2 regions of the Paraburkholderia sp. J94 genome follow, and region 1 is predicted to be linked to the other one. Evidence: predicted binding sites of a transcription regulator. Region 1 holds the regulator's gene; the other holds the start of a gene.
The links. The regulator LexA, encoded in region 1, represses DNA repair genes until DNA is damaged. The targets are predictions, from matches to a motif close to ACTGTATNNNNATACAGT.
Positions count from the first base shown of each region.

Region 1 (7,993 bases):
GCACATTGCTGACGCATCGCGGCGCGCGCGGCTGGTGCATGCCGCACTCACGCGCGGGCGCGATGCATCACGCAAGGGACGTCCGGTGTGTTTTGCGTGCACGCGCGCATGCCGTGTCAATCGCTGACGCGGCAATCATTGCCATCGTGCGCAAATCCGGTGCCAGCGTGCGTTGTAGGCCAATGAGGTGCCGAAGTGGTGCGGATGTGCGCTGCTGCGCACCTGTCGCTAACCTGGCGTTTTCCAGGCCTTGCATGTCGAATTGCGGCGCACCATGATGCAGGTACGACCTGCGTTTTCGCGTGGGTTTTGGGGGAATCGATCATGGCGAGCTACAAGAAAATCCTGCTCTGTTACGACGGCTCGCGCGAAGGCCGCAAGGCGCTGCGTTGCGGGGCCGATCTGGCCTTGGATCTGCAAGCCGAGACGCATCTGCTCTCGGTGGTGGACATGCGCTCGACCATCGCCCAGAGCGCGGGCCTGTTGACCGATGTGGCGTGCGGCCGCTTCGAGGAAACGGCGCGCGAGATTCTCCAGGAAGGCGTCGACTGGCTCACCGAGCGCGGCGTGCGCGCGCAGGGCCATTTCGCCTTCGGTCATCCGATCGACGAGATCGCGAATCTCGCCAACGAACTGAATGCCGATCTCGTGGTGGTGGGGCATCGCTGCCGCACGGGGCTGTCGCGCTGGTGGATGGGCGCGGGCAATACGCCGCTGCTCGATCGCGTGTCGTGCAGCATTCTCGTGGCGTGTTCGTCGCCTGCTGAAGACAAGCAGCAGCAAGCGGCCGCTTAGCGGCGCGCGCGTTTGCGCGATGTTTGCTTCGTTTTTTGCGTCGCTTGTCTGCTAGTCGTGCTCAACCCGCGCCGGACCGGCCTGCGCTTCGCGCGTGGTCTGTCCGGCGCGTGGTGATTTCAAGGCCGACGATCACGATGGTCCTGCTGATCCCGCCGGGACGCGCGATCGATCAATCCGGCGCGTTCGCGCCGCTTCCCGAATCGGGTTCGTTCAATTCCACCGCCGCGAGCTTCCACGAGAACAGGCCATGCCGTTGCAAGATCGCGGCATAGCGCTCGCTGTGCGCGCTGCGTTGCCATGTCACCGCGAATTCGTTGAGGCTGCGATAACCCGCGGCGGCTTGCGCGCGCGACTGAGGTTGCGCGGATTCCGCCGGTGCGTTCGGAGTCGCGGGCGTTGCGTTTTGCGGCGTGCTTTGCGGCGCGCCCTGTGAAGGCGACGCAGGCGAAGAAGCCGGCGGCGGCGCGGCAGGCTGCTCGCCGGGCTTACCGGTGGGCGGCATGCCGTTGAGCAGCGCGGCTACGCCTTCGGGCGTGGCGTAGGCGTCGACGAGCGGCCCGATCAACGCCGAACCGATCACCGCGCCAAACAGCAGCAGCGGATTACTGCTGTGCTCGGCCTGAATGCGCCGCTGCAGCATTTCCCCGGCTTGTTGTTTGAGACTCGCGCGCAACGCCGGGTAATCGACATATTCGCTCAAAGCGGCCGCGTCGCGCGCGTCGGCGGCCTGTTTGAGGTGGTTGAGCGCGATATACGGCGAGGCGTAGCCGTACCCGAGCGCGGCCACGACGGCCACCGCCGCAACGGCGATGGTGACGGGCTTCTTCCAGTTCGAGGGTTGGCTGGCGGTGTTACGTGCGGAGTTGCGTGAAGCGTTGGGCGTATTCGTGTCGGTCATCGGGGGCAGGTGCGCCGCGCGAGCGGTGCGATCATGGAATCAGAGCTTCGATCTGAATGTTGACCGCGCTCGCGCCAAAACGATCCCCACACCTGCAAGAACCTCCGCCGACACGTCATTTCCCATTGCCTGACTTCGTGCCTTACTTCGCGAGCGCCGCCGCAGGCAGATCGCTTTGCTGCTCGGCGATGCAGCGGTCGAGTGCGCGGCACACCGCGTCCATCGTGCCGACCATGATGAGGCGTGACGGGCCGTGATAGACACGCACCGGCGCGCGGCGGTCCGGCTGTTCCGTATTTAGCGTGCTGTTGAGCGACACGCGCGCGAAAGCCGGCTGCGCCGAGGGCAGGGGCGGCAGTTCGGGCGTTTCCAGCTTCTCGAAAAGCGAGCCATTGAGCGCGGCCGCCGAGGCGCGCGCGTCACGCATTGCGCACGAGGCGATTCCGCGCAGATGGCGCAGACGGCCGAATTGACGGAAGGGCAACAGGCGGGCAAGGCGTTCCATGACTCTCTCCAGAGAAGTGCGCTAACAGGCGCAAAACCGGCGCTGAACGGCGCGCGGATGGATTCTTAGAATTCGGTGGGACGGATCAGACCCACGGCAATGCCTTCGAGCGCGAAGTCGGCGCTGCCGGCCTCGACGAAGATGTTGTCGTAGTCGGGGTTCTCCGCGATCAGCTCGATGCCGTTGGGCTGGCGCTTCAGACGCTTCACGGTCACGTCGTCGCCGAGACGCGCAACGATGATCTGGCCGTCTTTCGCTTCCGCCTTCTTCTGCACGGCGAGCAGGTCGCCGTCGAGGATGCCGGCGTCGCGCATCGAGAGGCCGCGCACCTTCAGCAGATAGTCGGGGCGGCTCGAGAACAGCGCCGGGTCGCAGGCGTAGTTCTGGGAGATATGTTCCTGCGCGAGGATCGGGCTGCCTGCCGCGACGCGGCCGACCAGCGGCAGCGAGAGCTGCATGATGCTGGCGTGCGGCAGCGTGAACTGGTGCGGCAGGTCGTCGGGGCCGGGCATCAGACGGATGCCACGCGAGGCGCCCGCCGCCAGCTCGATCACACCCTTGCGCGCCAGCGCGCGCAGATGTTCTTCCGCCGAGTTGGCCGAGCTGAAGCCCAGTTCGGCGGCAATCTCGGCGCGCGTGGGCGGAAAGCCGGTGCGCTCGATCGCGCGGCGGATCAGATCGAAAACCTGCTGCTGTCGTGCGGTGAGTTTGGTCATGTCGACACTGTATGTTTGAACAGGTAACTGTATTTTTATACAGTATTCGCCGCTTTTCAAGTGTTACTTGAACTTTGTCGTTTGGGTGCCGCCACAGCAGCGTTTCCGGGCGATCCGACGGACGAAAACGTGCTCCAACGTCCGATTCCTCCGCCCTTACCACTTTTGCGTATTAAAGAATGAAAAAACATCATTTTTAATAATGTAAGCGGATCGCTAGACTGGCCTCCATCGATCGCAGCACCACACGACAAAACGGAGAAAGTGGATGAATCAAGGCAATACGGGGCGCGCAGGCTGGCTGACAACGCTGGCGGCAAAACTGGTCATCGGCGTTGCACCGCTCGTCGGCATGGTGGCGATGGCGCCGGCTGCGCACGCAGATACGTCGCTGCTGAACGTTTCCTACGATCCGACGCGCGAGCTGTATCAGGAGATCAACGAAGCCTTCATCAAGCAGTGGAAGGGCAAGACGGGCGAGACGCTCACCATCAAGCAGTCGCACGGCGGCTCGGGCGCGCAGGCGCGCTCGGTGCTCGACGGTCTGCAAGCCGACGTCGTGACGCTGGCGCTGGCCTGGGACATCGACGCGCTCGCCAACAAGGGCATCGTCGCGAAGGACTGGCAAAAGCGCCTGCCCGACAACGCCTCGCCGTACACCTCGACCATCGTGTTTCTGGTGCGCAAGGGCAATCCCAAGCACATCAAGGACTGGGATGACCTGACGAAGCCGGGCGTGTCGATCGTCACGCCGAATCCGAAGACCTCGGGCGGCGCGCGCTGGAACTACCTCGCGGCCTGGGCCTACGCCGAACATCAGCCGGGCGGCAACGACCAGAAGGCCAAGGAGTTCGTGACGAAGCTTTACAAGAATGCGGGCGTGCTCGATTCGGGCGCGCGCGGCGCGACCACGAGCTTCGTGCAGCGCGGCATCGGCGACGTGCTGATCGCCTGGGAAAACGAGGCCTTCCTGTCGCTCAAGGAATTCGGTCCGGACAAGTTCGAGATCGTGGTGCCGTCGGTGAGCATTCTGGCCGAGCCGCCTGTCGCCGTGGTCGACAAGGTCGTGGACAAGAAGGGCACGCGCAAGCAGGCCGAGGCGTATCTGCAGTTCCTCTATAGCGAGGAAGGCCAGGAAATCGCCGCGAAGAACTTCTACCGTCCGCGTTCGGACAAGGTGCCGGCGGCGCTCACGGCGAAGTTCCCGAAGCTCAAGCTCTACACGGTGGACGACACCTTCGGCGGCTGGACCAATGCGCAGAAGACGCATTTCGCGGATGGCGGCGTGTTCGACTCGATCTACCAGCCGCAATAAGCGAAGCCGCAGTTAAGTAACAGCAGCACCGACGTAACGATAAAAACAAGGCGCGCCCAACGAGGCGCGCCTTTCGGCGCAAGACAACGCGCAACCCATGTGAAGAGATACAGCATGACGACGTTCCGATTACGCAAGCCAGGCGCGCTGCCGGGATTCGGCGTGACGCTCGGCATCACCGTGGCTTATCTGAGCCTCGTGGTGCTGATCCCGCTCGCCGCCACCTTTCTGAAGACCGCCACGCTCGACTGGGCGCAGTTCGTGCGCGCCGTGTGGTCGCCGCGCGTGATCGCGTCGTACCGCCTGACGTTTACCGCCGCGCTCGGCGGCGCGCTCATCAACGCGGTGTTCGGCTTTCTGCTCGCGTGGGTGCTGGTGCGCTACACGTTCCCGTTCAAGCGCGTGATCGATGCGCTCGTCGATCTGCCGTTCGCGCTGCCGACTTCCGTGGCGGGCATTTCGCTCGCGGCCGTGTACGCGGGCAACGGCTGGATCGGTCAATATCTTCAGCCGCTCGGCCTCAAGATCGCGTTCACGCCGCTCGGCGTGCTGGTCGCGCTGACCTTTATCGGCTTGCCCTTCGTGGTGCGCACGGTGCAGCCCGTGCTCGAAGAGTTCGAGCGCGAGCAGGAAGAGGCGGCCGCGTGCCTCGGCGCGTCGCGCTGGCTGACGTTCCGCCGCGTCGTGCTGCCCGCTGCGTTTCCCGCGCTGCTGACCGGTTTCGCGCTGTCGTTCGCGCGCGCGCTGGGCGAGTACGGTTCGGTCATCTTCATCGCGGGCAACGTGCCGATGAAGTCGGAAATCACCTCGCTGCTGATCATCACGAAGCTCGAGCAATACGACTACGCAGGCGCGACGGCGCTGGCCGTGGTGATGCTCTGCGTGTCGTTCGTGATGCTGCTGCTGATCAATACGTTGCAGTGGTACCTGCAACGCCGCACGAGCCGCGGTGGCGGCGCGCCGCGTGCGCCGAATGCCACTGCCACCACGCAGACTACGCAAGCCGTCGCCGGAGGTGCGCAATGAGCACGAATGCACGCCGTATTCCGGCAGGCCGTCCGAACCCCGTGACCGAAGCGCCGTGGGTGCGCTGGCTGCTCACGGGCATCGCGCTGGCCTTTCTCGCACTGTTCCTTGTGGTGCCGCTCGTCGCGGTGTTCTGGCAGGCGCTCTCGAAGGGCATCGGCTTCTATTTCGAATCGCTCGCCGATCCCGACGCGCTCGCCGCCATCAAGCTCACGCTGATCACGGCCGCGATCGCGGTGCCGCTCAATCTGGGCTTCGGTCTCGCCGCGTCGTGGGCGATCGCGAAGTTCGATTTTCGCGGCAAGGCGCTGCTGACCACGCTGATCGACTTGCCGTTCTCGGTCTCGCCGGTGATCTCGGGTCTCGTCTACGTGCTGATGTTCGGCGCGCAAGGCTGGTTCGGTCCGTGGCTCGAAGACCATAACGTGCAGATCATCTTCGCGGTGCCGGGCATCGTGCTCGCGACGATTTTCGTGACGTTCCCGTTCGTCGCGCGCGAGCTGATTCCGCTGATGCAGGCGCAAGGCACCGACGAAGAAGAAGCCGCGCACGTGCTGGGCGCGTCGGGCTGGCAGATGTTCCGCCGCGTGACGCTGCCGAATATCCGCTGGGGCCTGCTGTACGGCGTGATTCTCTGTAACGCGCGCGCGATGGGCGAGTTCGGCGCGGTCTCGGTGGTCTCGGGCCACATTCGCGGCCAGACCGACACGATGCCGCTGCACGTCGAGATTCTCTACAACGAATACAACTTCGCGGCGGCCTTTGCCGTGGCGTCGCTGCTCGCGCTGCTTGCGCTCGTGACGCTGGGCCTCAAGCTGCTCGCGGAACGCCATATGTCCGCCGAACTGCGCGACGACGACGTGCCGGCCTTCGCCGGTCCGCCGCCCGCATCGACGGCCACTCATACGCATTCGCAACCCGCGCCCCGCACCGGCGCCGCGCGTCAATCGCTGCAACAGGAGCTGTAATCATGGGCATCACCGTCAGCAATCTGCACAAGCGCTTCGGCGACTTCACCGCACTCGATAACGTCTCGCTCGACTTTCCGGCCGGCGAACTGGTCGCCTTGCTCGGACCGTCGGGCTGCGGCAAGACCACGCTGCTGCGCGTGATCGCGGGCCTCGAATACGCCGATGAAGGTCAGGTCGTGCTGCAAGGCCAGGACGTGGGCGAGGTGGGCGCGCGCGAGCGTCAGGTGGGCTTCGTGTTCCAGCATTACGCGCTGTTCCGTCACATGACGGTGTTCGAGAACGTGGCGTTCGGCCTGCGCGTGAAGCCGCGCAACGAGCGTCCGTCGGAAGCCGTGATTCGCGAGAAGGTGCATGAACTGCTCAAGCTCGTGCAGCTCGACTGGCTCGCGCAGCGCTATCCGTCCGAGCTGTCGGGCGGCCAGCGTCAGCGTATCGCGCTGGCGCGCGCGCTCGCCGTGGAGCCGAAGGTGCTGCTGCTCGACGAGCCGTTCGGCGCGCTCGATGCGAAGGTGCGCAAGGAACTGCGCGGATGGCTGCGCCGTCTGCACGACGATCTGCATATCTCGACCATCTTCGTCACGCACGATCAGGAAGAGGCGCTCGAAGTGGCCGATCGCATCGTCGTGATGAATCACGGTCACGTGGAGCAGGTGGGCAGCCCGCAGGACGTCTACGATCATCCGCAGACGGCCTTCGTCTACGAGTTCCTCGGCGCGGCGAACCGTCTGCGCGGCAGCGTGAACGCAAGCGGTTTCGTCGCCGATGGCGCGGCGCAGCCGATCTCGGTGCAGGCGGGCTTCGAAGGTCCGGCGCTCGCCTATGTGCGTCCGCACGATCTGGTGCTGCATCGCGACGCGGCGCAGCATCGCGACGGCATCGTCGTCGACGTGCGGCGCGTGGTGACGCTGGGCGGGTCGGTGCGCGTGGAGCTTGAAAGCCGCACGGGCGGCGCGCTCGAAGCGCAACTCGACCGCGAGGCCTGGCGCGCGCTCGATCTTTCGGTCGGCGACGGCGTGACGGCGGTACCGCGCGGTTTGCGCGTATTCCCGGCGCAATGAGCGGCGCAATAAGCTGAATCAGCATAATCGGCGCAACGATGCGCGGCGTGCCGCGCATCCACTACACTAAAAAACGTCAATAAACGGTCGGCAGTCGGAGAGAAGAACATGAATTTTCAGCAGTTGCGTTTCGTGCGCGAGGCCGTGCGGCAGAACATGAACCTGACCGAAGTGGCGAACGTGCTCTACACGTCGCAGTCGGGCGTCTCGAAGCAGATCAAGGATCTGGAGGACGAGCTGGGCGTCGACATCTTCATTCGACGCGGCAAGCGCCTCACCGGTCTCACGGAGCCGGGCAAGGCCGTGCATCAGCTGATCGAGCGCATGCTGCTCGACGCGGAGAACCTGCGCCGCGTGGCGCGCCAGTTCGCCGATCAGGACAGCGGCCACCTCGTCGTGGCGACGACCCACACGCAGGCGCGCTATGCGCTGCCGAAGGTCGTGCACCAGTTCCGCGAAGTGTTTCCGAAGGTGCATCTGGCGCTGCGTCAGGGCAATCCGCAGCAGATCGCGCAGATGATCATCAACGGCGAGGCCGATATCGGCATCTCGACCGAGGCGCTCGATCGCTTCCCCGATATCGTGACGTTCCCGTGCTATTCGTGGCATCACGTGGTGGTCGTGCCGAAGACGCACCCGCTCGTGGGCCGCGAGAATCTCACGCTCGAAGACGTCTCCGAATATCCGATCATCACCTATGACCAGG
Region 1 is NZ_CAJMZH010000018.1:83,688-91,680, reverse strand. It holds gene U4Y88_RS31275 (universal stress protein) at 325-795, shown strand; gene U4Y88_RS31270 (DUF2939 domain-containing protein) at 968-1,696, opposite strand; gene U4Y88_RS31265 (hypothetical protein) at 1,839-2,201, opposite strand; gene lexA (transcriptional repressor LexA) at 2,267-2,917, opposite strand; gene U4Y88_RS31255 (sulfate ABC transporter substrate-binding protein) at 3,186-4,232, shown strand; gene cysT (sulfate ABC transporter permease subunit CysT) at 4,347-5,258, shown strand; gene cysW (sulfate ABC transporter permease subunit CysW) at 5,255-6,226, shown strand; gene U4Y88_RS31240 (sulfate/molybdate ABC transporter ATP-binding protein) at 6,229-7,287, shown strand; gene U4Y88_RS31235 (CysB family HTH-type transcriptional regulator) at 7,396-7,993, shown strand, end outside.

Region 2 (7,993 bases), on a different contig from region 1:
TGACGACGGCGCTGCTCGACCGGCTCACGCACCACTGCCACATTGTAGAAACAGGCAACGATAGCTATCGTTTCAGAAACAGCACGACACAGCCAAGGAAGGAGAGAAAGAAGACCCAGATACCCACCGAATAACCCGAAAAGCTGGTCCAACGGGTGGGTCAGAATTCAATGCAAATCGTGGGTCAGGATTCCGTGCAAATCAACACTCTCACCTTATTCTGTCTTAAAAACAGTTTTCAACCCGATTGCTCGGAGATGCATCGTCTGATACTGGCCGCACCTGCGGCAGGCGACCTGAGGAAAAGTACTATTGTTGGTGGATAAAATGACAGAGGCAAGCCTCCGGCTGATTTGATGCTGAGTGCATTGGCGCCGGGATAATGACCAGAATCGCGCCTACCGCCCAAACCCGGGTGTTAGTTCATTCGAATAATAAATTTAACATAACCAAGATTATCAATCTTTAATTCCGGAATGGTTATGTCAACGCTGGACGAGCATCGCGATGCGTCACAAACGGTATGTTATGTCAATTTTTCGGCCGATGATCAGGTACTTTTCTTAGGTGCTGCGCCTCCACGCAGGAATCCCGATTTCTACCGTGGCGCCGATGATTTTGCGCCGCTACGCTGGTGCGTTCTCGTCGTCGACGCGGAGCTGCCTCATGGATCACTGGCGACTGGCATATCTCGGGATCCGGCAGTTGCCGCGGGAGCTGAGTGAGTTCGAACTCAGCACTTTCTTTACTTTTTCAAAGCGCGAACGCGCCCAGATCGATTCGAGGCGCACCGATCTTTACCGGCTGGCCATCGCGCTGCACGTCGGCTTCCTGCGAATGACCGGTCGGCCGCTTGATTCATACCGGCAGATCCCGACCGTTCTATGGCGACACCTTGGCCAGCAGCTTGATGTCCAGACGCCGGACGTCGGGACGCTCCGGTCGATCTATGACGGTAACTTCAAAACACTCTCCGACCACCAGGGCTTCGCAAAAACCATCATAAATTTCCGGACGATCGCCGAACATCAGCGTCGGTATGTGATCCGCTGGCTCAAGGAGCAACTCACTGGGCGTCCTGAGCGCGGCCACCTAATGAGCGATCTCAAGCGCTGGTTTTACGAACATCGTATCGTGATACCGCCCGATCGTAGTCTGAGGCAGTTCGTCGTTCAGGCAGTGCACGATATCGAGAACGCGCTGCACGATACGCTTGTGCAGGCGCTCGGCGTCGACAGGCTCGATAGTTGGGCGCGTACCCTGTCCCAGCCATATGGAGAGCACACAAGTCTGCAGCGCTGGCTGTGGGCTGTGCCGCTTCGCGGCTCGACGCACCAGATGGGAGAGGTACTCGACAAGATCAAGCTGCTCACGATGTACGGGGTAGCGAACTGCTGGCCTGGCGGGTGTAACGACGCGATTGTGCGGTATTACGCGCGACGCTGTGCCAGTCGGCCACCCTCGATCAGCAAGCGGGTCGAACCGCAAGCACGAAGGCTTGAAGCAGCGTGCTTCATGCGGTACAGCCTTTGTACAGCGACCGATCAGGTCCTCACAATGTTGCGTCGCTGGGTCCTGAAAATCGTCAACGATGCGTCGCGTGACGTCGAAAGCGCACGATTGAAGGCTGCAGATCAGCTTCGAGAATTCGCACTCGCCGTGAAGTCACTCGCGATGGACGAGTCCCTCTCCCGCGAAGTTCTGGGCAAAGAGCTTTGCCTGCTGGCAGATCGGGTACTGCAACCACATCCACCCAGCCGCCGCAGCGAGATCCGGCAGTGCCTGCTTCGAAAGCGGCATTACGCGCGCAATCTGCTGATTCGTATTGTCCAGTTGCCATTCGAAGCCGACTCCGATCATCCGGTTATCGATGCGATTGTCCTGTTGCGAGGTCTCTACCGGCGTCATGCCTACCTGCTGCCTGACGGCGTGAACATCCGGTTTGGGCGCGCCTGGCGCGAATCAATTGACGGTTACGACCGTCTGAAGGCAATGGTGGCTTTCGAATGGGCCACGCTTTTTGCGATGCGTATTGCTCTTCGCAACGGCACGATCTTTGTCGAGCACAGCTTTTCCTTCCGGAGTCAGGCTCACATGCTGATCTCCGCCGAAGATTGGCGAACAAAGCGAAACAACCTGTATGGACACCTCGGGCTACCGCAGGACCCTCAGGAGTTCCTTGGACCGGTTCTGGCTCATCTCGCCCAGCGCCTTGAACTGCTGAATCGTGCAGCGGATGAAGGCGCGGTGTGGATTGATACGGCGGTGCATCTCGATCCATTGGAAGCCCAGCCAGAAGACGCAGCATCCGATCGCCTGCGAAGAGCGATTTTTGAAGCCCATCCGCCCGGCCAGTTGCCGGAGATCATTCTCGAAATTGACAGCGCAACGCGCTTCAGCTGGATCCTGCTCGGGCGTGAACCTCGATCGCGAGTCGAATTACTCATGATGTATTCGGCCGTACTGGCGCACGGAACGTCGCTCTCCGCAGCGGAGATATCCCGAATGGTCCCGGAGATCTCGCCGGTCGCAATCCGTCAGATGATGAGGCGACTTGAGGATGAGAGAGTGCTTCGGCTCGCTGCCGATGCTGTGCTCGAATTCATGCATGAGCATCCCGTCGCCGCTCATTGGGGCCGCGCCGATCTGGCATCCTCCGACATGATGTCGCTTGAGACGACTCGTACAGTCTGGCAGGCGCGTGCCGATCCGCGGCGGCGCACGGCATCCATCGGGATGTACACCCACGTGCTCGATCGGTGGGGCATCTTTTACGACCAGCCCATCGTGTTGAACGATCGCCAGGCCGGCGCCGCGATCGAAGGTGTTGTCCGCCAGAGTGCGGCCGGGGACATAGCGCAGCTCGCCGTTGACACCCATGGCTACACCGATTTCGCAATGGGCCTGGCACGGGCACTAGGATTCGATCTATGCCCTCGCCTGTCACACCTTCGTGACCGGCGGCTTCATGTCCCTCGAAACCATGCAGTACCACAACAACTCGCTGCGGTCACTGATCGCGATGTGAGGCTCGAACTCATCGTGGACGTATGGGACGAGTTAGTCAGGATCGCTGCGTCCATCCGTTCTGGAAAATGTACGGCAGTCGAAGCTCTGGCTCGCTTCGGCTCAGCAGCGCGTGGGCAGGCCGTTTATGAAGGAGGCGTTCACGTTGGTCGCCTGTTCAGAAGTATCTTTCTGATCGACTATTTCACCAATGCCCCGTTCAGGGCAGAAATGCAACATGTCCTGAACCGCGGAGAAGCGGTGCACAACGTTCAACGCGCGATCCATATTGGCAAGATACCCGTCGAACTTGCACGCCGTCAGCAATCGCTCTCGGCAGTCTCGTCCGCGCTGACACTTCTCTCGAATATCCTGATGGCGTGGAACACCACCCATATGCAACGCGCTCTTGAGGAAATTCAGGCGGCCACGGGCGTGCCACTGGACCCTGGGCAGTTGAGAAGAATCGCACCGACGTATTTGGAGGGAATCAACCTGCGCGGCACGTTCAATTTTCCGGTGGCTCGGTACGCACATCGGATCCTTCCAAGTCTCGCGACCGATCCTCATGCTTCTACCGCCAGTCTTCGCGCCTGAGGCAAGGATCCAAAGGGGGGGAGTCAGCAGGTGTTTGATTCGAAACGATATTTATACGGGGACACAAGGCAAAGGCGCGCCAGGCGTGGATGTTCCTAACCGGAGAATTGCACGAAAATCAAATGGATACCGGTTCGCGAAGCTGATCGCGGCTCGTGTGACAATCGCCCCGACCGTCAGATGCTCAACTGCGCGAACCAGCGCGACGATGGCCGCAGGATCTCCCGAAACGCCGTGTTTCCTGGCAAGTTTCTGAATATCTGTGCTGTCGAGCATGATTCTCTCCGTTAGCGGTTGATCCTTCCACCCAACTCCGGCCGGCCAGTCGACTCGTGCGATAGAACGTGTAGCCGTTCGTTAAAGCGGTGATCTGATTTTACCGACCGACCAGTGGTCGCCCATCAAAGTTAGATCGGCGATAACCGCTTGATGCTTCTCAGAACCAGCGAGCACATCACGGACGTACGGAATCGCATCACGGACATCGGCACTGTCTGCCCAAGGCGGCACGTCCTGAACGGAATAGGTGAACGAAACGGCTGACGTTGCCGCATCCATGCCCGGCACTTTCTCCACCGGCGTCCATCCGACGACCTTATCTAGCGAAACCTTGCCGAAGCATATCTGCCCGTCCTGAAAGTGGGACTTCCCGAGAGATGTCAGAGAATACTGATGCATCGTTGCGGTCGAGCCATATTGCTTTGTCGTCGCAGCGGCGAGAACACCAACGCTCGCCAAAGCCCGAAGCTCCTTCGCGAGAGGATCGGGGTCGTTGTCAGAAATTACGGTGCCGACGTTAAGGTAGGAAAAACAGACGGCTGGCGTGCGCTTCTGGATGAAGGAGTCGATAGCCGTTGAGAAATTCTTCTCGTTGGCATCGTGTTGCGACGAACAGGCTGCAAGCGTCGTAACTGCCGCGCAGAGTGGAATAAGTAGTTTTTTCATAACGCAATCATAAGATGAAAGCCACTCGACGCGAATAAGGGACGCTTTGCATAAGAGGTTGTGCCGACTATACTACTGTATAAATATACAGTGATGAGGACGCTATGGGAGCGATGCCGCTACTGCGGGTGGAGGATCTGCATCCGAACGTGTGGAGAGCGTCTCAGTTGGGCTCTGCGGGGCATCGCACCCTGTCCAGCGGTCACGTAGACCTGGACCTTGAACTACCAGGCGGCGGCTGGCCAACGGGATCGCTGACTGAACTGATGCAGCCGCAGCCCGGCTGCGGCGAGCTTCGGCTTCTTCGGCCAGCGCTCTCGCGCATCTCCCAGCGACCTGTCTTCGTCGTCCAGCCTCCACACCGTTTGCAGCAGTCCGCCCTGGCGTGGTGGGGACTCGATACGACGAACCTGTGTCTACTCAAGCCGGGAACGACGGCAGACGCCCTTTGGGCGGTTGAGCAGATCCTTCGTGGTGGCACTGCAGGTGGCCTGCTTTTCTGGTCGTCGCACGTTAGAGCCGAGGCGCTCCGACGTCTGCATCTGGCGGCGCAGCGCGCGGACACGCTTTTCTTTCTGTTCCGGCCGATGGCCGCGGCGAGTGCGACTTCGCCCGCGCCGCTACGGCTCGGGCTGGGCCCGTCAGAGGGAGGCGTGAACGTCTCGTTCATTAAACGCCGCGGCCCGCATCGCGATGCGCCCGTATTTGTGTCCCTGTCGCCCTCACCCATTCTCCTGAATCGAAATGCACCTCTGGATCGGCGTCAGTCTGCCGCGCCTCCCCATCGAGAGTTTCTGCCCGACCTGGCACACGCCAGCGTCTGACGGCGGGGTCGTTGTGCTGGAAAAAGATCGGGTGCTCGACGCTGACATTTCGGCGCGCGCGAGAGGGGTCGTCGGCGGCATGCGCCGGGGCGGCGTGCTCACGCTCGCGCCGGACGCGACGCTCCATGAGCGGGATGCTGCGCGTGAGAGTGAAACCGTTCATGGCGTGGCGGCAGCCCTGCTCCAGTTCACGCCGCTCGTTGTTATCGCGGAAGAAAACGTGGTTCTGGCCGACGTAACTGCTAGCCTGCGACTTTTCGGTGGCCTCCGGGCTTTACGGCGGTCCGTCCGCCGCGTGGTCGCGGATTTCGGCGTGACAAGCTCGATGGCGGTCGCAGCGACCGCACAGGCAGCGTGGCTGTTCGCGCGAACGTGTGCGGGCGTCGCGCTGAGCGATCGAGGGCAACGCCGCGCGCTCGCACGCGTGCCGGTGGTGGCCCTGCCGGCCGCGCGTCGATACGCGGACTGGTTCGACGGACTGGGATGCACAACGATGGCGGACGTGATGCGGCTGCCGCGCGCGGGCCTGAAGAAACGCTGTGGTACGGCGCTGCTTGATGCGCTCGACCGCGCGATCGGCGCCGCGCCAGAGGTGCACGAATGGCTGGTCATGCCCCCCACTTTCGACGCTCGGGTCGAATTGCCTGACCGGATCGAACACGTCGAGGCGTGCCTTTTTGCCGCGCGTCGTTTGACGTTGCAGATGACCGGATGGCTCGCGGCGAGGCAACTGGCGATCGCGCGCTTCGTCATTTCCCTCGAGCACGAGCGCGGCCGAGATGCGATCGCGCCAACGGAAATTGAAGTGGCGCTCGGCGAACCGACCTGGCATGAAGAGCATCTGGTTCGACTGCTTAAAGAGCGGCTGGCGCGCATTGAGCTCGCCGCCCCGGTTATCGCGCTCAGGCTCGCGGCAAAGGACGTCCGCGCGGCCGAAGCGCCCAGCGATTCGCTGTTCCCGGAGCCTGGCGGCTCGCCACAGGACCACGCCCGGCTGATGGAGTTGCTTGTCGCGCGACTTGGCGCGGAAAACGTGCTGCGCCCTTCCCCGGTCGCCGACTATCGACCAGAGGTCGCCGCGCGCTGGGTCCCGACGACGAGTGATACGCAGCGTTCACGACACGATCTTCCCCGTGACCTGCCCCGCCCTTCGTGGCTGCTGGATACGCCGATCCAACTGATTATGCGCGGACATCGACCGTTCTATGGCACGGCGCTGCGCGTTGTTTCGCCGGCGGAGCGCATCGAGTGCGGCTGGCAGGACGGCAGTATCGTGACACGCGACTACTTCGTGGCAGAGGCTGAAAACAATCTGCACTACTGGATATATCGCGAGCGCGTTGGTAGTCGTGATGAGCGCGATCCTCGCTGGTTTCTCCATGGGTTGTTCGGATAGCGATGTCGACTCTCGTGGGTTTTGGTGCGCTCCCCGACTACGCGGAGCTGCAATGCTTCTCGAACTTCTCATTCCTGCGCGGTGCTTCGCACGCGGACGATATCGCGGCGCGTGCCGCGCAGCTCGGCTATAGCGCGATCGCAATTACCGATGAGTGTTCGCTGGCCGGTGTCGTGCGCGCACATGTCGAAGCGAAAAAGGCCGGCATACCGTACGTCGTGGGCTCGGGTTTCACATTGACGAACGCCGACGGTACGCCAGCGCTGTGTTTTACCGCCCTGGCGATGAATCGCAACGGATACGGCAACCTTAGCGAGCTGATCACGATGGCGCGCATGCGCGCAGACAAAGGCAGCTACAGGCTGGCCGCGCGCGACCTCGATCGCCCCGACCCTGCGCAGGCGCATCTCAGAGCCCTGCCCGACTGCATCGCAATTCTCAGCCCGGACTATCCGGCAGATGAGGGCCGCCTCGACGCACAGGTGGCGTGGTTCGCGGAGACATTCGGCGATCGCGCCTGGGTTGCGCTGACGCTCCACGCGCGGGCAATGGACGATATCCATCGCGGTGTTGTCGAGCAGGTCGCTGCGCGCCACGGTGTACCGGTCGTGGCCACCGGTGCGCCGGTGATGCATGTGCGTTCGCGCAAGCCGCTGCAGGACGTGCTCACAGCCATCCGGTTGGGACGCCCAGTTTCCGAGTGCGGCTACGATCTCGCCCCGAACGCCGAACAGCATTTGCGCTCGCGCCTCAGGCTCGCGAACGTGTACCCGGCGCGCGCCCTCGCGGAGACCGTCGCCATCGCGCGTCGCTGTACCTTCTCGCTCGACGAGCTGCGCTACGAGTACCCGGACGAGCTTGTACCCGACGGTTTCACGCCCGAGGCCTATCTGCGGCAGGAAACCTACGTTGGCGCCCACCGCCGCTGGCCTGCGGGCGTGCCCCACAAGGCCCAGACGCAGATCGAACACGAACTGGCGCTGATCGCCGACCTGAAGTACGAGCCATACTTTCTGACGGTCTACGACATCGTGCGCTTCGCGCGCAATGAAGGAATTCTGTGCCAGGGGCGTGGCTCCGCCGCGAACTCGGCGGTTTGCTATGCGTTGGGCGTGACCGAGGTCGATCCAGCACGCTCGTCGATGCTGTTCGAGCGGTTCATCAGCAAGGAGCGCGGGGAGCCGCCGGACATCGACGTGGACTTCGAGCATCAGCGGCGCGAAGA
Region 2 is NZ_CAJMZH010000025.1:49,803-57,795, reverse strand. It holds partial or broken gene U4Y88_RS35645 (ATP-binding protein) at 1-134, shown strand, start outside; gene U4Y88_RS35640 (Tn3 family transposase) at 667-3,603, shown strand; gene U4Y88_RS35635 (hypothetical protein) at 3,655-3,879, opposite strand; gene U4Y88_RS35630 (hypothetical protein) at 3,961-4,548, opposite strand; gene imuA (translesion DNA synthesis-associated protein ImuA) at 4,662-5,372, shown strand; gene U4Y88_RS35620 (DNA polymerase Y family protein) at 5,293-6,768, shown strand; partial or broken gene U4Y88_RS35615 (PHP domain-containing protein) at 6,771-7,993, shown strand, end outside.
Region 2: the regulator LexA is predicted to act here: its motif matches at 4,623-4,640, upstream of imuA (translesion DNA synthesis-associated protein ImuA).